Regions from separate parts of the Paenibacillus sp. J22P169 genome, predicted to be linked through region 2. Evidence: a T-box and tRNA genes for the amino acid it is inferred to sense, from the RefSeq annotation. Region 2 holds a T-box; the other holds one or more tRNA genes.
What was found. The T-box of region 2 lies ahead of gltX (glutamate--tRNA ligase). A T-box ahead of a tRNA ligase gene usually reads a tRNA of that ligase, here a tRNA-Glu.
Positions count from the first base shown of each region.

Region 1: it has a tRNA-Glu gene. The T-box ahead of gltX (glutamate--tRNA ligase) is inferred to sense a tRNA for this amino acid. The anticodon was not compared.

Region 1 is NZ_JCAUAO010000004.1:451,220-463,945, reverse strand. Features, by position in the region: gene AC58QG_RS22295 (FAD-dependent oxidoreductase) at 1-114, opposite strand, end outside; gene AC58QG_RS22290 (response regulator transcription factor) at 215-1,834, opposite strand; gene AC58QG_RS22285 (sensor histidine kinase) at 1,851-3,575, opposite strand; gene AC58QG_RS22280 (extracellular solute-binding protein) at 3,665-5,251, opposite strand; gene AC58QG_RS22275 (carbohydrate ABC transporter permease) at 5,322-6,191, opposite strand; gene AC58QG_RS22270 (ABC transporter permease) at 6,205-7,152, opposite strand; gene AC58QG_RS22265 (AAA family ATPase) at 7,354-8,379, opposite strand; gene pnuC (nicotinamide riboside transporter PnuC) at 8,355-9,020, opposite strand; gene AC58QG_RS22255 (NUDIX domain-containing protein) at 9,100-9,870, opposite strand; gene AC58QG_RS22250 (hypothetical protein) at 10,306-10,617, opposite strand; tRNA gene AC58QG_RS22245 (tRNA-Leu) at 10,703-10,784, opposite strand; tRNA gene AC58QG_RS22240 (tRNA-Glu) at 10,800-10,871, opposite strand; gene AC58QG_RS22235 (methyl-accepting chemotaxis protein) at 11,043-12,726, opposite strand, start outside.
Region 2 is NZ_JCAUAO010000002.1:326,286-339,011, forward strand. Features, by position in the region: gene AC58QG_RS15840 (AraC family transcriptional regulator) at 1-418, shown strand, start outside; gene AC58QG_RS15845 (hypothetical protein) at 478-765, shown strand; gene AC58QG_RS15850 (S-layer homology domain-containing protein) at 1,030-2,115, shown strand; gene AC58QG_RS15855 (hypothetical protein) at 2,320-2,562, opposite strand; gene AC58QG_RS15860 (hypothetical protein) at 2,816-3,019, shown strand; gene AC58QG_RS15865 (ArsR/SmtB family transcription factor) at 3,041-3,388, shown strand; gene AC58QG_RS15870 (MIP/aquaporin family protein) at 3,442-4,089, shown strand; gene arsC (arsenate reductase (thioredoxin)) at 4,095-4,517, shown strand; gene AC58QG_RS15880 (ArsI/CadI family heavy metal resistance metalloenzyme) at 4,522-4,974, shown strand; T-box leader at 5,056-5,292, shown strand; gene gltX (glutamate--tRNA ligase) at 5,351-7,012, shown strand; gene AC58QG_RS15890 (HipA family kinase) at 7,078-7,863, opposite strand; gene AC58QG_RS15895 (PAS domain-containing sensor histidine kinase) at 8,105-9,727, shown strand; gene AC58QG_RS15900 (polysaccharide deacetylase family protein) at 9,896-10,621, opposite strand; gene thpR (RNA 2',3'-cyclic phosphodiesterase) at 10,739-11,353, opposite strand; gene AC58QG_RS15910 (hypothetical protein) at 11,525-12,067, opposite strand; gene AC58QG_RS15915 (hypothetical protein) at 12,467-12,726, shown strand, end outside.

The DNA of each region.
Region 1 (12,726 bases), on a different contig from region 2:
CGGTCGATCATTAATAAGTGACACCTGCAGCCCTTGACGAGCGGCAGCAATGGCAGCGCATAGCCCAGCAATACCTCCGCCTACGACGGTTACATCCGCTTTAATAAGCTCCATTTTGATAACCTCCATGATTAGATACATCTATCATGGTAAGCCTTTTAATCCCTGTTTTTTTACATGATTTCGAGAAAAACTCATACATTTTTTTGCAACCCTACTTGGTTTCATACCTTGTCATTTTTATCCGATATTGCTTAGGGGTATCGCCCGTATACTCTTTGAATAATTTGCAAAAATACCCTTCATTTACTATGCCTACTTCCTCGCACAATTCCAATAAAGAATAATCTTGAACATTTAACAGCTCGAGAGCCAATTGTATTTTTTTACGGTTGATGTAGCTGATAACACCTTCGTTCATTGTTTTTTTAAATAGGCTGCTAAAATACGATGGCGCTAAGTTCACATCCTCAGCAATAGCCTCCAATGTTAAACGCTGTTTCAGATTTTTCTCTATAAACCGCATGGCTCTCATGATTTCTGCCCGATATAAAAGTTGGCCGGCGTGTACATATTCGAATGTGAAGTCGGAAATATAGGCTAACTGCTCCCGAAATGCCATAAATTCTATGGGAAACTCTGCTACATCCGTGGTCGACGTGTTCCCCGATTTAAATTTCATAACAATATCTCTGTACAAGTCTCGAAGCATAGGTGCCATGATAGACTTATGGATTTTATGATCAGTAGCAAATTGGCTTAAATCAGCAAATTGTTTCTCCAGCTCTTCCTTGGCAACTTGTCTCTGCACCCATACTAGAAAATCAGCCAATTTCTTCTGAAAGTCCTCTCTTCTGTCATTCCGATAATGGAACCGATGCGCGGGTGTTTTGACTACTTTCTCTGCATGATAATAGAAATCGTCACTTACATTTTGAGCTTCCGTGTAGGCTTGTTTGATGGATTCCCAGCCTCGATGCGTACCGCCAAAAGCTACGGATACCCTTTGATTCAAATACTGCTGCAAATGGGAGACGATCTGACTCCCCAATGCCTGACAAGCATATTCCGTATCCATATCACTGCGATTATTTTCCCAGGAAAGAAAGCCAATAAAACGATTATCGGATAGATCCGTAGCTACACCCCTGCCACAATTCATCACCGTTTCTTCGATTACATTCGTAATCGCATATTTCAAGATGTTTTGGTCAACCGCTGAATATTCGTTGCGAAAATTTTCATACAGATTCATTTCTACAATAAAGCAGCAGTAGTTGGCTTGAAAGAATTGGGACTCCATGCTACTCACGAAATTCGATGCCCGATGAGCAGGTATTTCGCCTCTGATCAGCTCGTTAAAAAATTGCTTGCGAACTCTATATTTATTTTCAAGAATGGATACGTTTAATGATTGAAATTCCTCTTCTTTCTTCTTAACCTCATCCCAAATTCCGGCTGCCTTACCTAAAGCTCGATCCAAATCCGCTTCATTCAATGGAACCTTAACAATGTACTCCAATACGTTGGCATGAATAGCTCGCTGTGCATATTCAAATGTCGAATAGGCAGTCAAAAGAATAAATTGGGTATGAGGCAGCTCGGGCTTCAACTGCTCAATCATCGCTATACCATCCATTCGCGGCATAACGATATCGGAGATGACGATATCCGGCTTTAGCTGTAAGATCTCCTCTATCCCTTTCAGCCCATTATTCGCTTTTCCCACTAAATGGAATCGCCTTTCCTTATGGGAAAGCTCGCTAAAAAATAATTCCAATCGTTGAATGATTAAATCTTCATCATCAACGATGAAGCAGGTGTAGTCTTTCACTTTTCATCCATCTCCTTTACAAACCTACCGGGAATACGGCGCGAACACAGGTCATTTCTTGCGGTGTGCTTATGATTTGGAGCCCGAACTGCTCCCCGTAGTGAAGTCTTATTCGACCATGAATATTATTTAACCCGATTCTTTTCCTTTTTACTTCCGGACTACCTGGGTCTTCCATTAAAATATGCTGGATTCGATCTGCTGGAATTCCTTCGCCTTGATCAATGACTTCAATCATGACGATGCCACCCTGCCTGTAGGCATGAATCGTAATCGAACCTTCGATTCCCCCTCCGTTATAGCCATGGAAGATACTATTCTCCACAATGGGCTGCAGCAGCATTCGAAAAACTGGGAAATCCATTAACCCGTCTTCGATATGCTCAATCAAGTGGAAGTGCCTGTTATAACGGATGTTCTGGATCGCGATATAGTCCGATACATTGCGCAACTCCTGACGTAGTGAAACCTTCTCCGAAGCGTCGGCAATCCCGTATTCCAATATTGAAATAAGAGACCCGATTACCACATCTACTTTCTCTATTTGTCCAAGACGTATGACATTGCTAATTGATCCAAGCGTATTATATAGAAAATGAGGATTTATTTGAGATTGCAGCACTTGGATTTCCAGCTTCCGCTCAAGTTCATTATGCAGCTCTGCTCGCCGAATCAGCTCCACAATTTGCTGCAGCATACGGTCGAATGCTAGGGAAAGGTCACCGAATTCATCGTTTCGCTTAATGGTAACTGTCGTTGTCAGATCGCCTTGCTCTACCCGCTTCATTTTTGTTTTGAGTGCATAGAGCGGATTCCTTATATACTTGGCGATCAAAAAGGAAATGAACAAACTTAAGAGCAAGCCTGCAACTAGTAGTCCTAGATAATAGTTTTCCAATCTGGACAACGCAGCTTCCATGCGAGATTCATCGTTGATCGAGATGAGGAACCAATTGAATTTCTCCGTCGGTTTCTTCAGAATGGAGACCGGTAAGCCATCTTTTGTATGGAGTTGTAGGCTTGTTCCCGTCGTATCCAGAATTTGTTCTGCCGACGTTTCCCCGATTGAAAAAGTATGATCCTGAATACTTAATGGGCCTCTATTTTCTGAAAATCCAGCAATGATTTTACCCGATGGCGTGATCAAAGCTAGATTCATTTGTTCTTTTTTATTAATCTTAAACAAGGTTTCTTCAATGGCATTTAGATCCAAATCTACGGCAATAGCCATAGGGGTCGGAGTGCCGTTGAGATATCGCACCATCGTAACTGTCCAGCCGGAATACTTCGATTTATAAGGATCACTGACAAAGGTAGTTCGTTTGTTCTTGTCGGCCGCATCAAACAAAGGCTTTCTATCCGATAAAGGTTCATCAAAAATTCGCGTAGTCGTACTTCCACCTAGAATGGATAAATCGCTATTAATCAAATAAATGTTACTCACGTAATTACTGTTAAGCTCATAGAGCTCTCTTAATTGCTTTTTGATCACTTCCGTATTGGAAATGTTTGCTTTCACCGATGTTTCAACTGAGAACAAGATCGTCTGGAAGGAGGAAAAATTAACCGTTAAATACTGGTCAACTTTGTCCAATATTTGGTTTGTGTAATAAATGTCGTTGGTTCTTATTTCCTTTTGAACATAGCGATAGGACAATTGACTTATTAAGATGATGCAGCTTAATACAAACGCGAACACGATCATAAATAGTTTTATAGGCAAGCTGATTCTTCTTCGCATCGGTCATCTTCCTTTGGTATCTGTATTCAACTAAGCATAGCATAGGACAACAAAGAGAGGGGCGATTTATCGCCACTCTCTTCGTTCATTTACTTAATTAGGCCTGCTTCTTTAAATTGTTTAACGGCTGTATCCTTATATTTCTGCATGTCGAACTTGGTATCCAATGTTTTGAGGAAATTGTCCCAGTTGGTCAGAGGATCTTTGCCAGACATAAATTTGACTAGGCTTTCATTAATGAAACGTGTGCGGTCAGCCGCCAAGGTATCGCTCGGGTCTGCCGTCAATAAATTTCCGGGTAAAGTAAGACCCACATATTGCTGATTGTTCGTGAAAGCTTCTGCCGTCTTCGGATTCTGGAAGCTGAAGTACTCGGCATCATCGCCACGGCGCGGCATTCTATAATGATCCACCCATAAGTACTTTTCTTTCATTTCCTTGGATAGTTCCGAGGTTTTATTTTTGATCTTGCCGTCTACGACATCCCAGTGAATCCCTTTAATTCCGTATGCGAAATTCGGATAGGCTTCTTTGTCCGTAAAGATATATTCCAGCATAGACAGGATCCGAATGATTTTATCCTTGTCAGCTTTCTTGGAAATAGCCCATGAATTGCCTTGGAACGATTTTCTCTCCACGATTTGATCGCCGTATGGCCCTTTCATTGGAGGAATGACGATCCATTCCGGCACCTCTCCGCCGATTTCTTTCATTTTCTGCTGATAATCCGGTTCCAATCTGCGGGCATCTCTGATCATGAAGCCAACTTTACCTTTAAATAACTTTTGGTCCAACAAATCGGGCGTATTCATCGTCACCCAGTCCGGGTCCACAACTTTCGCTGTCATCATTTTATTGATGTAAGCGAGCGCCTCCTTCATTTTGGGATCAATAAATAGGTATACCGGTTTATTGTCTTTCACTTCAATGGCGGAGGGAGGATTGACGCCAAACATCCACATCAAGCTATCGAAGCCGTAAGTTTGCAGATTACCTTCTTTATTCATACCGCCTATGAATCCGTACGTATCGTTTTTGCCGTTTCCGTCTGGGTCTTTCTCCGTAAAGGCCTTCATCACTTCGAACAGCTCGTCAGGGGTTGTCGGCACTTTCAAATTCAGCTTTTTCAACCAATCGTTGCGGATGAAGAAGCTTCGACTGATACCGTTTACATTATCATAACCTGGAACTCCAATGGTTTTGCCCAGATATGACGTCGCCTCCCATGAGTCTTTACCAAAACGCTTCTTCAGTTCGGGAAATTGATCCAAATATGGGGTCAAATCCGCAAGAACGCCTTGGTCATAATACTGCGCGAGATCGGACCGACTCTTCAAGAAGAGCAAATCTGGAATATCTCCACCTGCAATGAGTGTATTCAGTTTGGTTGTTGCTTGCCCAGCTTGAGGAATCGTCATATCCAAGTCGATGTTCATCGCCTTTTCCAACATTTGGCGTTGAATATCCTCCTCACGTGGAGGTATCGGAGCGGCAGCATTGAAAGTACCTTGGTTAAACATCGAAATCTTCATTTTGGTCGCAAACTTGTTAGCCTCGGATTGAGGGATGCTCGAAGCTGTCTGCTTAACTTCTTCTTGGTTCCCACATGCTGACAATAGCGTTCCCAGCCCAACTATAGCAGCCAGAACAGTAAATGAAATCTTTTTACGTTCCATATTGACCTCTCCTTTTGCTTGTATATATATTATCACGGTGTCCCCGTAACAACCTAGGTAGGAATTGCTTTTAACCTTTAATCGATCCCATAAGCACACCTTTGGTAAAATGCTTTTGCATAAATGGATAAACGATCAAGATCGGAACCGTCGTCACGACGACAGCAGCCATTTGCACAGCGAACTTACTAACCGTTCCGGAATTGGCCATCGAGTCCGCACTTTGTGTTGCGACGTTAAGCAAAATGTTGCGCAAGACAACTTGAAGCGGCATTAAGTTCGAATCATTCAAGTAAACAATCGCATCGAAATAACTGTTCCAATGCCCCACGGCGTAAAATAAGGAAATTGTAGCAAGCACGGGCAACGAGAGGGGCAAAATGATCCTCCAAAGCGATTGAAGTTCACTTGCACCGTCAACCCTCGCCGATTCCTCGATTTCAGCAGGCAATTGCTCGAAAAAGCCTTTAATAATAACCAAATTAAATGCACTAATGAGATGCGGGATAATCAATACCCACGGACTGTTTAGCAATCCTAGAGAGCGGATTAACAAATAGGTTGGAATTAAGCCTCCGCTGAACATCATGGTAAACACAATGAATATTAAAAATGTGCTGCGCCCCGGCAAATATTTTTTGGACAACGGATAAGCAGCTAGTACCGTAAAAAGCACATTTAGCGCCGTGCCTACGATCGTTCGAAACAACGTAATTTTATACGCCTGCCCTATACCATGAGAAATGAAAACTTCTTTATAGGCTACGAACGTAAAGGATTCTGGAATAATAACAATTCCTTTTCTTACTACTTCCGATTCTGGTGTCACTGATACAGCAACCACATATAAAAAGGGAAGTAAGCAAAGTAGGGCTAGTATAATAAGAATAAAATATACGACTACTTGCCATATTTTTTCCCCGACTGTCAAATTAATCATTTATAAAACCACCTCACCAAATTTGCCCATCGAATTTTTTGGCAATCTTGTTCGCAGCCAAAACTAAAGCAAATCCGATGATAGCTTTAAACAATCCCACAGCAGTAGCCAAGCCAATCTTAAGACGCTCCAACCCTTCACGGTATACCCATGTGTCGATAATATCGATCTTCTCCTGGTTAAAGCTGTTGGCAAACATGAATATTTGGTCAAAGCCAGCGTCTAGAATATGACTTAATTTCAGGATCAACATCAGAATAATGACCCCTCGAATGCCGGGTAATGTGACATGCCATAGCTGTCTCCACTTGGAAGCCCCATCAATTCGAGCTGCTTCATATAAACTTGGATCAATGCCTGCTAATGCGGCAAGGTACAAGATAGCTCCCCAGCCAATATCCTTCCATATTTCAGATAGGATGATCAGCAGTCTGCCCCAGGCAGGTTCCGTTAAAAAGGAGATAGGTTGAATCCCATTTTGCTTAAAAATCATGTTAAACAGGCCATCCCCTGGTGCTAATAACGCCACCATCAGTCCATAAACAATGACCCATGACAGAAAATGGGGTAGATACGTGATCGTTTGCACGATTTTCTTAAACCATTGGGTATACACTTCATTGAGAAGCAAAGCAAGTACGATAGGAGCAGAGAAACCGAACAATAGCTTATACAGCGATATGATAATCGTATTTCGCATAATGTCCCAGAAATAAACGCCATTGATAAAATCTTTGAAATTTTTCAATCCCACCCATGGGCTATCCCATAGTCCCAAAGCTAGGTTATAGTTTTTAAAAGCAATAATGATTCCCGCCATAGGAATATATTTGAATACGGCAAAGTACACTAATGCCGGAAATAAGAGAGCATACATCACTTTATATCTTTGTATCGTTCTTATCCATGAATCCCGCTTTTTGGGGGTGGGAATGGCGTCCGTTGCCAGCTTTGCTTGCATTTCATCACCTCGTCTTTGTTTATATTTGTATAATAGCATCCCCCTATCGGATAAATTTCTGTGATTTCTAGAATTTCTTACAAGATATTAAGTAGTCGGCCCTTGGTTAATTGCATGAAAAAACGGACAGCGTGAGCGCCACCGTTTCTAGGTGCTTTCACTTGTCCGTAAGTTATTTTCATATTCACTGCACTCCATACTTCAAGACTGCGTTATTAAACATTCACTCAAACTATGATATTTATGATATGTCTTCAAAATATGACTTACTTTATCCGCTCTCTCCTCGAGAGTTCCTTGTAACAGGAAATACGGAATTTGTCTCATTTTAAGATCAGCAATAATCTGCTTCTGAAACACAAACCGTTGAACCTCTCCCGAACGATCCCAGGTATCTGCATAAGGAATATCCGTATCGCAAACAAAAACAAGATCGTATCGCGACGCCGCATCCACCGCCAGTTGAGTCAAACGTGGCGTAGCCTTACCGTGATAATAATGAGAAAACATATACGTTGTAATCGCATTGGTGTCCACGAAGAGAACATCTCGTGCTTCTTTCATAAGACGTTCTTCTCTTGCCAAATGACCCTCCGCAATCTCCTCCAGCTGCTCTAATGATAATCGGCGATCTACTTGATGCTTCTCCCAATACTCACGTCCGTACTCCGCCATCCAAACCGTGTTCTCCCGCTTCGCCATATAGGCGGAAAGTGTGGATTTGCCTGTGGAAGGAGCCCCAAGAAATACGACTTTTGCAATCATATCCTTATAAACAACTGGACTCAGGAACCTTCTATGGTCAAAAGGCTTAAGACGCACTAGCGTGCCCGAAACTGGAAATGTATGACGATCCGGATCAACTTGGCGATTCTCTGCCCCCAAAGCCGCGCTCATGTGATCACCATAAAACTCACTGGAGTAAAAATGTGTAATCTTCCGCCCCTCCAGCTTCTGTAGGATATATTCCTCATGCATCCTTTTAATCGCAGGCGTATCGCCTATTTCCATCGGACCGTCCCATGCTTCAATAACCTGCACCTGCGGATAGAGGGTACGAATCCAATTGGAGCGCACACGTAAAGGTATATCCGTCGTTTCGGGGCAATCATAGATAACGACAATGACTTCATCTGTTTCCTTGATCGCTGTTTCGATCATGAGTTGATGCCCCCGATGCAGGGGCGCAAACTTCCCAAGTGTCAGGCCTGTTTTGTGTTGTGACATACGAGTCCCCTCCGATCTACGATGCGTAACTCTCGTTTCCATGAGACGTATCCAGCCGTGGCAATAAACAAGAAAATAAGGTACAGGAAGGCCACCGCATACAAATCTTTGTAAGCATACATAGCTACCGACATCACGTCTACAGCAATCCATACAAGCCAGTTCTCCAGCACTTTCGATGAGAGTAAATACTGCGCAATGATGCTAAGGGTCGCAATGAGAGCATCGGCATATGGAATCGAGGCATCCGTGTACGTTTGCAGAATGTAGCCCCAGATCAGGGTCATAACCACCAAAAATACACTTAATATGAACATGAGTCGTGGTGTTATTTTTCGAGTGGGACGCACCTTCGTGCCTTCTCTTTTCGTCAGCCAAATGATCCAACCATACACGCTTAGTATAAAAAAGAACACCTGCAGCATCGTATCTGCATAAAGTTTGGCTTCCCAAAACATCACGAAGAAACAGCCGACATTGACCAGTCCAATTGGCCACGCCCATATATGTTCCTTAGCTGTCAACCATACGCACAATAAGCCTGTCGTAGTCGCAACGATTTCAATTACCGTAGATGACGTATAGATCGCGATAGCAACCATACCGATGAGTAATGCCACAAATGTCCATGCTCTTCTCATACTTAACGCCTCCTTAAGATTAACTCCCAGTTCATTAATACTATCAATATGACATTATCAAAAGGTAAAAGAGAAGCGCCTAGCTGTAAATCGACAGCTGTGGCGTCAGATCAGTAAAACGATATAGCTGTGCTGCTCTTTGCGAGTAGCGATTCGAAAGCTTCGGCTCTCCGTTACGATCTACCGCTTCTTCAATAATTCCTTTGCGGCTTTGCGTAGACGTGATTTTGCGAATGAAGTTGCTTTCCTCGAAATGTGGAACAACGGTTTGGATCACTTGGTACAGCTCACCGATGGTGAACTCTTCAGGGAGAAACTCCTTGGCGATCGTCGTTGTGAGCATTTTGGCCTGAATGTGATGCAAAGCGTCCGTCAGAATCTCCTTATGGTCAAAAGCTAACGTTAGCCCAAGCGCCTCCTCCACCGTAAATAAGCGTACATCCGAAGCATCCGTATCAGCACGTCTTTCAGCTAGCAATTTCTCGTTAACTAAGGCGTAGAAAGCGTGAGAAATGATCCATCCTCTCGGATCGCGTCCAGGCGTACTGTAGACGTTAAAGTATTCCATATGAACATCCATCACACCGGTTTCTTCCTGTAATTCTCGCTTCGCGCAAGCGTACATACTTTCCGACTCTTGGCAAAATCCGCCAGGTAAAGCCCATTGGCCTTCAAATGGCCATTGTTTTCTTTGAATGAGCAGAACCTGCAGTTCCCGGATGGGCAACGCCTTTTTGGTCGTATGCTTTTCCGTTGAGGTAATTGTGAAGATGACAATATCACTAGGTGCGCCATCTGGGGTCCGATATTTATGGGAATTATAGTTAGAGTGGTTTTCGTTAACGTCCATTGTGGCACCTGCTTTCACAGCTTTAATGTCAATTTGATATTATCATTATGACATGTTTAATGGAGATGTCAAGTATGCCATCGCCTAACTTACGTCAAAAGCTAATATACACCTAAGAGGCTTGAGCAATTTGCAAGGTGGGCGTCCAGCTTAGCTGTATAAACTACAGTTAATTTTCCGAAGTTCGATGCATTTGCAGGAATAGCTGGAAGAGCTACAGTTAATTTATTACAGATTCGATGAATCGGGCTACACAGTGAGATTTAACTGTAGAAAATACAGTTACTCCATCAAAAACGTCAAATATCGTTGAAATAGATGGAGTAATTTGGCTTGTTACACTAAGGTTACACAGCGCCCCTTCATTTTCGCCTACAAAATAACAAAAAGCCGCGAGCTTCCTTTCAAAAAGGAAACACACGGCTTACAAAGCCATCAATCGTATTTATCTTCATCAACTCGTTCCACACGATCCAAAATTAATTCGATTTCGGTCTCCAAATTCAAATGCAAGGGAGCAGGCAGCAGGTCGAAAATATCTTGGATCATATCGATTCCAAGCATATCATTCAGGGTTAGAGGCATGGGATCTTGACGGAGTACCCACTCGCGGACGGTATCAATAAATACATAGAATGAAGATTGAAATTGATCAGCTACAGCTTCCTTCTCATCGCTTTGATAAGCGGTCATGACCTGCCAGTGATGAAGTGTCGTCTCTAAAGCTTGTTTGACATTGGGATCCATAGCGTACTCCTTTGCTTGTTCCTATCATTCATCTGAAATATAAAAAAACCCTTATATCAAGGGTTTCATGCTTGTAAAACTGGGATGCGGTCGGAGGGATTTGAACCCTCACGCCTTGTGAGCGCCACCCCCTCAAGATGGTGTGTCTGCCGTTCCACCACGACCGCATAAGAGGAAAAAAATGACCCGTAGGGGACTCGAACCCCTGTTACCTCCGTGAAAGGGAGGTGTCTTAACCACTTGACCAACGGGCCATAACATCGTCATTGAACACTTCAGCCCGTTAAGGACGACAAGTGTTATTATAAAGGATTCTTCCTTCTTTGACAAGCCTAATTCTTGGAAGTAAAGCCAGTCGAAGCTAACAAGTAAGGAGCCCCCATGTCCAAGTTGCGAAAACCATGAGAACTCCTCTTTTCCACTCTTTATTTGATTTTGAAATAGGACACAGAATCGTTCAAGGTATCCACGACAGACTTCAGCTGTTCCGACGCAGCAGCGATGTTCTGCATCATAGCAAGCTGCTCCTCTGTAGCGGCTGCTACCGTTTGGGACCTCGTCAAAATGTGAGACGAGCTTGAAGCGGACTGATCCATCGTCGCCGAAATTTCTTCCGAGCTAGCCGACATTTGCTGCGTAATGGCGGATGTCTCATGAATCTGTGTAACGATATGCGTCACAGATTGCATGATCGTCTCGAAGCTCTGGTTCACTTCCTGCATCATTTGTGAGCCTGCGCTTGCTTCCTGCTTCGTCGCATTCATAGACTCCGACACACTAGCAATCTCGACTCTCGTCTCGTGAATCAACTGATTGATGCCATCAGCGGATTCGATGGATTGTGAAGCCAGTTTGCGGATTTCTTGAGCGACAACATTAAACCCTTTCCCATGCTCCCCTGCTCTTGCTGCCTCAATGGATGCATTCAATGACAAAAGATTAGTCTGATTCGCGAAGCTCGTAATGCTCGATGCGATCTGTCCAATCTCATTAGACTTGCGAGTCAGCGATTGGACCGTCATAGACAACTGCTCGACAGAGCTCAGCATATTCACAATTTGGTGCTGAAGCTTCGACAACAGCTCATTTCCGAGTGTTGCATGTTGGGAGGTCAAAGAGGAGTGGTCCGCCATGACGCTGGAGTTCTCTGCGACGCGTTGAATCCCAATCGCCATTTCCTCGATAGCTCGGCTAGTCTCTTCGCTGCTTCTCGCCTGCACTTCGACTTCTTGTGTCATCTCTTGAATATTCGAAGCTACATGCTCTGCAGCATGAGCAGACTCTTTGGAGCTGTCCGAAAGCTCCACGGAAGCATCGTGCACGAATTGCGTATTGTGTGCGATCGTGCCAATCAAGCCTTTCATTTTCGCGACCATATCATCAACCGATTCTGAAATCTGTCCCAATTCGTCCTGCGAATAGGCTACCAAAGGCTCGTGACGTAAATCGCCCGTCGCAACCTTATTTGTAATAGTCAGAATCCTGCGGACCATTAACATGATTTTCCGAATCACGATTCCACCGGCTCCAAACAGAATGATAATGAGTACCGCCACGCCAATGTAAACCCCTTGTGCTGTTTTGTAATTTTGCTGCTCGATATCCACAATGCTCTGGTTGGCATGCGTGTCCAAAATTTCACCAATGACATTCAGACCCTCGCGCCCCTTCTCAAAGGTAGCTGTCAGCTTCGCTTCATTCAAAACCCCTTTGCCTACGGTCCCCGCTTGAACAACAGCATTCGCCTCTTTGACCCATTGATCGAAGGAAGCTTGGAAGCTCTCTGCACTCTGCTCAATCGTCACCTTAGTTTCGGCATGTGCGGTTTGCAGTAATTCTTTGGTTTTTAAAATAGTAATAGCCTGTCCGACCCTTGTATTTGTTTGTTCAATATTATCTTTCAGCGCCTTCAGCTGACTAGTTTTCTCCTCCGCAGTCAAGGTACCTGACACCAGCAACTGATAGGCGGTTAAGCCTTGATACATATCTCGATCCGCATTCAAAATAAGAGATACACTCTTCTCAGTTGTCTCATACAACGAGGAGGTCAGCATATCGGTATTGGACTTGTTTATCTGTATCAAATACACACTCGTGCCTAAATAGAGC
Region 2 (12,726 bases):
CTCTGTCAATGCTAGCTTGAAAAAGCTCATGTACACGTTAATTCAGATTGACGATGCCCACATCATAAAACCGATGGATCCACAGTTAGCGGAGAAATTGCGTCCTGCACTTGTCTATATTGAACAACAGTTGGAAAATTATTTCCAAATTTCGGATATAAGCAGCAAGCTGAACTATAATAGCAGTTATTTTGCCAAGCTGTTCAAAAAAGGAATGGGGATGACGTTTACGTCCTACGTCCAGATGCGCCGAATGAAACGAGCAGAGCAGCTCTTGCTAACAGAGGCGTGGTCTGTAACTGAAATTAGCGGCAAAGTAGGGTTTACTAGTCCAGCCCAGTTTTATCAATTATTTAAGAGACATTTCGGCTGCTCGCCGAGGCAGTTTGTTGAGAAACGGACCCTCCCTAAACTTTAAAGGGCCTCGCTTGTAAGGGAGAAATTGGTACAGAATCTTCCGTGTATCAAGAGAGTCCAATGGGAGCATTCCAAAGAGAGATTAGGCCAATATTGGAAGCTGCTATAAACAAACAATTTCCGAATAATGATAATGGGGATACGTTTGCTGAGCAGGCAGTGATTTATTACGACGATGAAGATGAAAATAACATTCGCAAAGAGCTTGAAGATAAATTCAGAAAAAAAGTAGTTTTTAAGAAATCAAGATATAAACCCAAATATCTTCGTGATATGGCAACAGAAATAAATGTTTACTTATTCTCTATAAGGAACAATACGGATATTAAAATTGAAGTTCAAAAATAATGAGTTACATCCAGCGGCATTTTAGAAAGGTAGATCACATCAATCGCTACTCAGATTCAACTATTGTAAAACGAGACATAAAAAGGATCATGGCTGCATCGCAGTCGATGATCCTTTTTTACTAATCATTAACAATGTACTTTGATCTCGCTTGAATGTTAACATAAGATTGGTTGATGTGTTTTTGCAACAGAACGTTAACCTATACGATATTAGTTTAGCATCTAAGAAGGGAATTCCCAAATGAAAACTTGTTTGAAATTCATGGCAACAGTGATACTGTCTGCCACGTTATTCTGCGCAAACTTGAATACAATACAAGCATCCGCCATTAATTTTAATGATGTATCGACCAGTTTTTGGGGATATTCGAATATTCAATGGGCTGTCGAAAATAACGTTGTAGATGGATATCCTGATCGTTCATTTAAGCCGAATCAAAATGTGGAACAGGCAGAATTTATTGCTATGCTTAACCGCGCATACCAGCCAACTGATTTTGATCCTACGTCAGAAACGGGAGAATGGTCGGTACCCTATATTCGATATGCCAATAAAATGGGATGGAAAGTTGTAACTCCCTCATCTTTAGGAGGGCATTCAAGTTCTGTATATTTAAATAGGGGAATGGTTGCGCAATATCTTGCGAACGCTACCGGTAAAAACTACAATATGGATGATTCCATCCAATACCTGCTTGATCTTGGGCTCTCCGATGGCAAGACCGATAAAAGCATTAGCGGTTTTCAAAAGAGCGATGAAGTAACTCGCACGGAAGCGATTACGTTTATTCAGCGCTTGAAAACACAATTGAATTTACTTCAAGTAAGTCCTTTGACCGAAGAAAAATATGACTGGGTTAGAGATTTAATATCTGATGATTTTAAGCTTGTTTATGATTTTCAGAAGAAATATACGACACAAATGGATGAAATCAGATGGAGATTATTTACGAATAACGATCTCAATGAAATTGGATATTATTATTTAGATCATGGGAATAAGGTAGACACCATTCAATATGTTTATGTTTTTAAAGTAGAAAATGATAAAACATTATTACTTGAAAAGAACTTAAAACAGTTGATGGGTGATGGTGTTAGTTTCAAAAGAGTGAAGAATAGCATGAATGATCTTCTAAAGATTCAAGAACGCGCACTACAAAAAATGCTTGACAATCATCTTAAACCACAAGAATTTGAACTCTATATCGATGTTTTTACAAATAAAGTTGTAATTAAAGGGGAAGTTTCAGAAGCTTTCGAATCAGAGTTGATTAAAATATTAGGAGCGGAAAATATTGATGTAGAGTATAAAGAAAATGTCGCTTTGCAAATTGGATCCATTTGAATAAGATGGTGGACTTGATCATTTATCCAATGGCGGTTCATTGGCAGCGAAATATTCAGCAACATAAAAAACCAAAAGAGATGACAATTATGTCATCTCTGTAATCAATAACTCGAATAATATGGAGTCAATTTGCTGGTCAAAGCAACTGTCAAAAGTGATTTTTCACTAAAAAGTGATTTCGTTACTAATTTTTGTCGGTGTTTAATCCCAAAACTTGATTTTATATATAGTTCCGTTGTAGAGAGCAATGTTAAACTCCTCTAGAAATTTCCATTTGATGGTGTCTAACCACTCCTCTAGCAATTCTTCTCTTTCTTCTTCATTCGCGGCTTCATCAAATGATAATTTTTCTTCTTCACCATTCAAATACTCCGCTTTGATCTTCTCAATATCTTCGATATCAAGTAGCGACAACACACCTTCGACTAAGGAACGCTTTGACATAATGAACACCTCCTAAAATATGGAATTAATTCTATATAGTATAAGGAAATTTTTTGCAATTGCTTGTACATAGATACTAGTAGATAAGTGGATTTTTTTGATAGTTTTTAAGGGATCATCGGAGATGACAATTAAAATGGTTGATAAATCAATTTTTTTTGATTAAGTGATTGACCTATTATGAAAAAGATGGTAAATTGAGATTATTAAGTTAAATCAAAAAAAATTGATTAATTATTGTGGAGGTGTTAAAATGAATATGAATTATTATTCTATTGAGAGCCAGATGCTTCAACGCAAAACAGAAATTGAAAAAGCTGCCGCTACAGCATGGCAAATAAGCAATGAGAGAAAAGATCGCCAATTGTTGAAAGATGCAATTTCTGGACTTAAAGCTTTGACTATCAGAACTCGTACACAACCTCAAACTCAAACAGCATGTTGCAACTGCTGCTAATTTCTAAAGAAGGTGTAGACAATGATCAAAGAAATACCGATTACATCAGTAAATGAGCCAATTGTATCCTTAAAAGAGTATGAATCAAAATTCAAAGCACTTGCCGATGAGAAGCGATTACAAATCATGTATGAACTTACTCAGCGCGGTAACACCTGTGTGTGTGATCTTACTGATATTGTAGATATGCCTCAATCTAAACTATCTTATCATTTAAAGATTCTGTTGGATGCGGGGATGATTACAAAGGAAACACGTGGTACTTGGAGTTACTACGAAATAAATCAAACTGAGGTAAGTCGAATCCTTTCTGAGCAATTGTGCTGTATTTTTAAACCTGCTCGGAATGAAGGCAGTGATTGTTGTTAAATTTTTTTTGAACATTAAATCAATTTTTTTTGATTAATACGCAAGGAGAAACAATGAAGAAGAGGTTAATTGCTGAATTTATTGGTACTTATTTTTTGGTCTTTGCTGGCCCAGGCGCGATGATAATTGACGAAATCACCAAAAGTATTACGCATGTGGGTGTTGCTCTCACCTTCGGGCTCGTAGTTATGGCTCTCATCTATACTTTTGGACATATTTCCGGTGCACATTTCAATCCTGCGGTTACCATCGGCTTTTGGTTGCGTGGCGACATGACTTCAAGAGAAAGCCTTTACTATATCGTAATACAGTTTGTTGCAGCAACTGCCGCGAGTTGCACTCTGTATTTACTATTTGGGAATATTGCAGATCTAGGTGCAACTATGCCAATCTCAACGGAAGGGCAATCATTTGTGCTTGAATTTATCTTAACGTTTGTCCTTATGATAGTGATTTTAGGATCCGCGGTACATGGTAAAGCCATTAAAAGTTTTGCAGGAATCGCTATCGGGGGTACGGTTGGTCTCATGGCAATGTTTGCAGGCCCTATAAGCGGCGCTTCCATGAACCCAGCGAGATCGTTTGGACCCGCAATCGTTTCGGGTGCAACGCAGCATTTATGGTTATATCTAGTGGCATCCATCCTTGGAGCTACAACTGCCACATTGGCATATAAACTTTTAGATGAACAAGGAGATTAAGAAAAATGGATAAGAAGCTTGTGTATTTTCTTTGTACAGGTAACTCATGCAGAAGCCAAATGGCAGATGGATTTCTAAGAGCGTTAGGTAGTGATAAATTTGAGGTCAAAAGTGCTGGACTGGAAGCACATGGACTTAACCCTCACGCCGTGGTTGTCATGAAAGAGGCTGGCGTCGACATTTCTGAGCACACCTCGGATGTAATCGATCCAGAGATCCTACAGAGAGCTGATTACATCATTACGCTGTGCGGTCATGCAAACGATAACTGTCCTGTCGTGCGTAATGATAAAGCAGAGCGTTGGCACTGGGGTTTTGATGATCCAGCAAAAGCAACGGGGACAGAAACAGAAATTATGGCTAAATTTTGTGAGGTTAGGGATTCAATAAAAAACCGTGTTGAGCGGTTTGTGAAAGAAGGTAAATGACATGATTAATAGAATGCATGTAGCGGTAAACTGCAGCAACCTCCAAAAATCACTCGATTTTTATAAAGCCTTTTTCGGAGAAGAACCTACCAAAGTGAAAGAAAATTATGCCAAGTTTGAGCTGATTGACCCAGCGCTTCATTTTTCATTAAACGTTCGCCCTTTTGAGAAAAAGGGAGTGCTTAATCATCTAGGATTCCAAGTGAATGGCACTGAAGAAGTACTGGCAATAGGTGATCGCCTACGCCATGCTGGGCTCCTTTTAATTGATGAAATGAACACAACTTGCTGTTATGCAGTTCAGGATAAAGTCTGGGTGCATGACCCTGATGGCAATGCGTGGGAGATTTTTTATACGAAAGAAGACTCAGTATTCGAAAGCGCCACTGAATCACGAGACATATCTCTTTGTTGTACTCCAATTGGGGTAATTAATAAGAACGCTAACGGGCAGTAGAACGTGGCGGAAAGCCAACTGCTTGAGCAAGATTGACTAGAAAAACGTTACGTGGTAACATCATTATAATTTCTATATATTGTAAAAGCGATGAGAAGGAAGAGTAATTAAGACCTCGAATTTGCAGAGAGCTCATGATAGGTGGAACATGAGTATTCGAACTTGATGAAAGAAGCCTTTGAGTAACAGACCGAAAAAGGGAATAAGTCTGTCGGGATTTCCCGTTACTGAAAAATGCGCTTTTTGCGTGTAAAAGTGGGTTGTATTTACTCAACCAAATTAGGTGGTACCACGGAAGTTAAACCTTTCGTCCTTAGCGGATGAAAGGTTTTTTTGTTTTTTTATAATGACAACTTTACGAAAGGGATGATGAAAAATGAGTAACAATACAGAACTTGCCGATCTTTTATTTCCGGAAGTAACAATATCGCTAAATGAAATTTTAAACAGTTACCCGCCAAGAAATTTAGATAAATCAGCTATGGTTACCAGATTTGCTCCAAGCCCAACAGGCTTTATCACTATTGGCTCATTATACGCTACATTTATTTCTGAAAGATTAGCACATCAAAGTAATGGAGTTTTTTATTTACGAGTAGAGGATACTGACAAAAAACGTGAGGTAGATGGAAGCGTAGCGGATTTGATCGAATCCTTAAATCACTTTGGTATTGTTATTGACGAAGGACCAACAACATTGAAATATGAGTCAGGGGAATATGGACCGTACATTCAAAGTTCACGGATCCATATCTATCATATTTTCATCAAGGAATTGATTAAACGGGGTCTTGCGTATCCATGCTTTTGCAATTCAAACCAGCTGCAGAACATTAGGGATATTCAACAAACTCAAAAAGTAACCACGGGTTATTATGGGCCGTGGGCCGCGCATAGAAACTTTACTTTGGATCAAGTCAAGGAAGAAATTAATAACGGGAAACAATACGTAATAAGACTAAAATCGCCAGGCAAGATAACGGGAAGGGTCACTTACAGAGATCTAGTTAAAGGTGATATTAGTATGCCTGAAAACGAACAAGATGTAGTTATAATGAAATCTGATGGTATTCCAACATATCATTTAGCCCACGTTATTGATGATTTTCTCATGGGAACGACGCATGTGATAAGAGGAGACGAATGGCTTTCATCAATTCCTATTCATCTGCAATTGTTTGAAGTATTTTCTTTTAAGAAGCCTGAGTATGGACACATTGCTCCAATTATGAAAATGGATGGAGATTCCAAAAGGAAATTCAGCAAAAGAAAGGATCCTGATGCAGCAGCTAAATATTATCAAGAAGAAGGGTTTCCTAGTGAAGCAATTTGCGAATATTTCATGACTTTAATTAGTTCCGGTTTTGAAGAGTGGAAAATGAAACACTCTGATCAACCGTATACAAATTATATTGTAGACATCCGTAAAATGAATGTCAGCGGTGCTTTGTTTGACATAAAAAAGCTAAACGACATTAGCAAGGACTTTATCTCGCGTTTAAGTGTAGAAGAAGTGTTAGATCGGGTACTCAACTGGGCCCAGAAATACGATATTCAGCTATATAATTTATTGACTAAAGATAAAGACTATTCAAAAAGGATATTTAATATAGGACGTTCATCAGATAAACCGCGTAAAGACATAGCTAAATGGTCCGAGGTAAAATCATTTTTCGCTTACTTTTTTGACGAAATGTTCGACTCTCCAAGTAGATCCACAGAAAATCTCCCTAAAACAATTCCTTGCGGCATAGCAAAACAGCTCGTTACTGATTACTTAGAGGTTTATGATTCAGATGACGACCGGGAACAATGGTTTGGAAAAGTAAAGGATATATCGGAAAAGCATGGTTTCGCGAGAGACATGAAACTCTTTAAGAAAGACCCTGAAGATTATCAAGGTCACGTCGGAGATGTTGCAACAATACTAAGGATAACTCTTACAGGTCGAGCGAATACTCCGGATCTGTACGACATCATTCAAACGCTGAGTGATAAACGGGTTAGAAACAGACTAATTAAATTCTCTTCGAAATAAAGATATAAAAACGAAGCACGAATAAATGTGCTTCGTTTTTATGATTTTTTTGTGTGTGGGCACCGTCAAGAAATTAAGCCCCTTCCATATTTTTTCGCAAATTGATACACCGAATCGGCAAATGTTTTTTTCTGTACGATGAGATAAGTAACAAGGGCCTCTCTGTCTTGATTCGACACACCCCAATCCCCAGGTATTTCACGAATCACATCTTCAATAATGGCGTCAGGTAAAGCAAGAATCTGTTCAATATAAGAAGAGAGTATCGATGAATCTTCAAGCATGCCCACAGTCCAGATATGAACGATAGAATCCTTTTTAAACTTATCGTGCTTTTGCAATGTTGCTTTGTTCCATTTGTATCCTCCCGGAAAACATTTTCCGTGATCGATCATATGAATATCATATTTGCCCTCAGGCAGCCGCTCCAGAAGAATGTTGCTTTTTGTACGGTCAGAGTTATGCACCCAATGGTCGAATACGAAAATCCCGGCCAAAACCTGATTGTTTTTGATTTCCGTTTTAGTCGGATGAGGAGGTTCCTTCGATAGCCCTCTGCAATTGTCTATAAATAGGCTCGCAAATTGTGTGCCCGGATTGTATTTGGATGAAAACTTTTTTGGTATATATTGAATCTGCTGTTCTGTCATATTCACCAATTTAAATGGCACTACAGGCAAAGAAAGGTGTTGCCCTAATCTGGCAATTATGAATTCATTTACCAGTTCCCTTGTTCCGTGGAAATTGTTTTTACATTTTACCGCATAACGGTTTCCATCATTAAATGACAACAAATGTGCGGCTTTTCCAGACAACGTCTCCAAATATGTTATCGGTTCTAAAGATGTCATTGCTCCGCAACCCCTTTTTGATAGCATTTAACATTACAATACTCAAAAATAATTGAAGAGAATGGACAAAAGGAATATTATTTTCAAACTTGCCGTTAAAAGCCAGGATTTAAAAATCTCATAAAAATTATGGGTGAAAGATCCAATAAGTATTTTGGCTAAAAACTGGTATAATCAACTAGCTACTCATTTATGTTTCAACGCATGTTCAAAAAAAAATGAAAAATTAAGGAAGTTACATATGCATAATATATCAAAGGCAGCAAGGTTCAATACTCCTTTTAAAATCACTTTTGTCTATGTGTTTATTGGTTGTTTATGGGTACTCCTATCTGATAGATTAATGGACACACTGAACATGTCAGCGGCAATTACTATACATTCCTCGAAGGGGCTATTTTATGTTCTAAGTACGGCCTTGATTCTTTATTTTTGGGTCAAACGTTTGAAAAAGGCGCTTACCGAAAGCGAAGAACGTTATCGAATACTTGTGGAACATTCGCCAGAACCGGTACTTGTTCACAGTCAAGGAAATATTGTCTATATTAACCCTGCTGGAGTTAAAATATTTGGGGCAACTAGACCAGATCAACTTATGGGTCAACCAGTCATTAATTTCGTTCATCCAGACTTTATAGACATTGCGAAGAAACGTATTAGGCAAGTCTCAGAGGAAGGAAAACCAACGGATCCCATTGATCAGAAATTTTTTCGCTTGGATGGTCAAGTTTTTGATGTAGAAGTTAGAGGAGTTCCTATTGTCTTCCTTGGTAAACCGGCTGTACAGCTTTTATGTAGGGATATATCTGAGCGTAAACAAGCCCAGCGTATGCTGGAAGAAAGAGAACAAAGTTATAAATCGCTTGTAGATAATAATCCTGATGCCATTTTTTCGTTAGATTTAAACGGGTGTATGCTTCATAGTAATCCTGTTACTGAGAAGATAATGGGCTATCAGAAGGAAGAGCTTCATAATCAATCCTTCGTTCACTTCATTGTCGCTCCAGATCAAGAGAAAACATCGCATCAGTTTGAAAAGGCGGTAAAAGGTGAATCAAATAACATTGAAATTGCGATCACACATAAAGATGGGACAAACGTGGAAGTAAACTTGAAACTGGTTCCTATTATTGTCAACGATAAAATTGATGGTGTTTACGGTATTGCAAAAGATATCACAGAACGTAAGCAAACAGAAGAACTATTGCTTAAATCAGAGAAGCTTTCGGTAGTGGGGCAGCTTGCGGCTGGTGTTGCTCATGAAATTCGAAATCCGTTGACCTCACTTAGAGGATTTGTTCAATTATTACAAACGAGGGTTGATGGATATAAAGAGTTTTTTCAAATCATGTTAACTGAATTGGATCGAATCAATGATATTGTGAGCGAATTTATGGTTATTGCCAAACCGCAAGTAGTCAATTTTGAGATGAAGGATCTTAGAAAAACTCTTCATGATGTGATATCGCTGCTAGACACACAAGCAATTCTTAGTAAAGTACAAATTCATACTGAGATTATTGAGGACGACATTCCTTTAATCAATTGTGAGGAAAATCAATTAAAACAGGTATTCATTAATATTCTTAAAAATGCGATTGAGGCGATGACAGGTGGGGGGGATATCATTATTCAAATGAGGGTAGTCGACAATAAAATTATTATTCGTTTTATTGACGAAGGCTGTGGAATCTCGGAAGAAAGATTACCGATGTTAGGCGAACCCTTTTACACGACAAAAGAAAAAGGGACCGGATTAGGATTAATGGTATGTCATAAAATCATTGAAGCGCATCGTGGGACTCTCCTTATAAAAAGTCAGATCGATGCGGGAACAACTGTTGATCTTATTTTGCCAATATAGAAAAAATTATAGATAATAATAAACCGCGCGCAGCGCGGTTTATTATTTTACGGATATAAGGGACGATACTTGACCCAATATCCTAACGAACTGACAGTCCCTTAACTTGGCTACAAGCACTAGTTCAATGGCATAATGGCATGCCGTAGCAGCAAGTCTCTTGATCGTCTACGGATTCTTAGCAGGGACTGCCTTTCGATAGGTTAATAACTCGGAGACGGTAACAAACCTATACCCCCTCTTTTCCAATTCGGGCAAGATTTTTTTTAGAGCCTCGATGGTCTGTGTATGACCTTCCACGTAATCGTGGAACAGTACGATATCCCCGCTGCTCGAATTGGTTAAAACTTTATTTACAATTTTATTGACCCCTGGCCTACTCCAATCCTTCGTATCTAAATGCCAAGACCACATTATCATTTTATATCCTTCTTGCTTGACAATACTGACTAGCCCCTCATTATAAAAGCCTCCAGGGGGACGAAATAAATGACATCGAATCCCGGCGACGGAGAAAATGGTTTCCTCTGCTTTATTAATTTCATTTTTCATGTTTGTCCGTTTAGAAAGAAAAGCATGGCTATATGTATGATTGGCTATCTCATGTCCTTCGTTTACTTCTCGTTTGAGCACGTCAGGAAAAAGTTTTATTTTATTCCCAACCACAAAAAAAGTGGCTTTAGCATGATACTGCTTGAGCAAGTCCAAGATCTGAGGTGTATAACTCGGATGAGGACCGTCATCGAATGTTAAGGCGATCACTTTCTCATCGGTAGATATTTCCCAGACGACTTCTCCTCTCGTTTCATAATAAGACCGGTCTTTTTGGGGAGCGGCGTAACCAACAGACTGAAATAACAAAAAACAAATACAAAAATTTAGTATCGTTCTCATTGTTGCCTCCTGATTTTAGTTCAATTTTCAAGATTAGGATGCACCAATTGTTCAAAATAAATGGCTGGGTGAAACCTACATTTTAACAAAGTGAGATTTCTTTTTGTTTATTTAATACTAAACTTGATTTTCACGATGGAGAAGATACATGGGAATTTGCTCGATCGTGATTGCTTCATACATTGGCCGCTTGTTCAACTGGCTCCGATAAAGTGTAACTTCTTTTGATTTCCACTCGAGGATGTTTCCTTGGGGAGAAGGAGGCACCGGAAAATCACTCAGCTTATTTCGATCAAATGGAATCGTACCAGAATAATTGCGTGCAAGCGTCAGATGCGGATGAAAGCGGCGCTCTTCAGGCGTAAAGCCAAGCGGCGTAAGTGCGCAGGCTACCCGTTGATTTAGGCTGTTAAGCCCTTCTAAGTCGCCTCCGACACCGGCCCACATTACAGAAGGCTGGGTCGGTCGGCCGAATAAGCCAAGGGATTCCACACGCAGCGAGATAGGACTAGATACGTCCGATATTTCTTGAAGAGCTTGAGTAATGTGTGGTACACGTTCTGACGGTGTCTCTCCGAGAAACTGCAACGTAATATGCAGATCCTCATGATGAACCCATTTGCGAAAAGGCAGATGAGGTTTGATTTCATCGATCCAGCCGGCGACCACAGACTTAATTTCGGATGGGATCGGCACAGCAACAAATAAACGCACCTGATTGATAGGATTCATAATACCCTCGCTTGTCCATCGTAAGGTTATGCTAGCTCAGTTATAGCATACCCATGATTTGGACAGACTAATTCATTGTCTCTATGCATGTACTATCTAGAGACAGCAGTTGACTTGGGGTTGTTGATTATAACACCTTACATAAAAAAGCACCATCCAATGATGATGTTTTTAACCTGCAATAAATGTAGTCAAAAGCATTTTATGCCATGTATTATACTGCGGTAAATCTTTTAGCTGTGGATTTATTTCAACAAGGGATTGAAGGAAAGTTCTAATGCTTTCAATACATCCAATAACGAAGTCCTCTTTGTTAATAAGGTTAAAAGGGGATAGAGGCATTTCTTTGGAAGAAGTAATTTTTTCCCCATCATACCAAGTAGGAGATTCATCCCACTCCAGACAAAGTGCGATAATAACATTTTCTCCTTTATCGTCAAGTACACAAACAATTGTTTTATTGATTTGACCCGTACTTTCCTCAATAATCGCCATTCGTTCATTCTTCAATATCGAAAGGGCTTCTGTAATAGCTTCAATCATGGGCATTAAAGGAGTTGACAATACTTTATTAGTGTAATTCCTGAAAAATGATTCCCCATCAATTAAAATGTCTAACCTGCCCCAATAGGAATAATCAACATCGCCTTCTTTGAAGCAGTTCACAAGGTTACACTCTGCTTCAGGTTTAAATACAAGTTCGAAACTCGACATATCTTACCTCCAAGATAACATCTTAAGAGAAACGCATTCACGACACTCTAATTGTCTTATAAATTGAATAACAAACGATAATTAAACACGAAATTAAACCAGTAGTATTCATAACAAGATTGTACTTATGATAGTGAACCAAAAATATTGAAAAACACATGTGGAGAGTTCTATTTGACTTCATGTCACCACCTCCAACAAGGGGGTTCAAATAATTATTTAGGATGTCCAAAAAACTAGAAAAAAACAAATCCCCGCATTTGGGCATTACTGATTGGGCTGGTTGGATTTGTAATGATACTAATCGGAACAATTCATAATGCAACTATTGCTATTGATATAATGTCTAATTTATTAAAGGGTTGGAGGTAATAGTTATTCAATAGGAGCTGTGTAGATGTGATGATGAAAAAAAATATATGTTTTTTGCTTATCCTCATGGTTGTTTGCTTGATAGGTGTTCTTATCTTACAAAGAGAAGCAAAGCAGAAAGTTTACTCTCATTTGGGAGCTGGGAAATATGAAATTATAAACTCAAGATTGGTGTTTTATGAATATGGTTTACTTTGGAGAGTTACTGTAAGTGAAACTAGACTAAATGAACACTTAGAATTTACGGATGATGTTACTTTTTTTGCGAATAAATATATAGAACACAG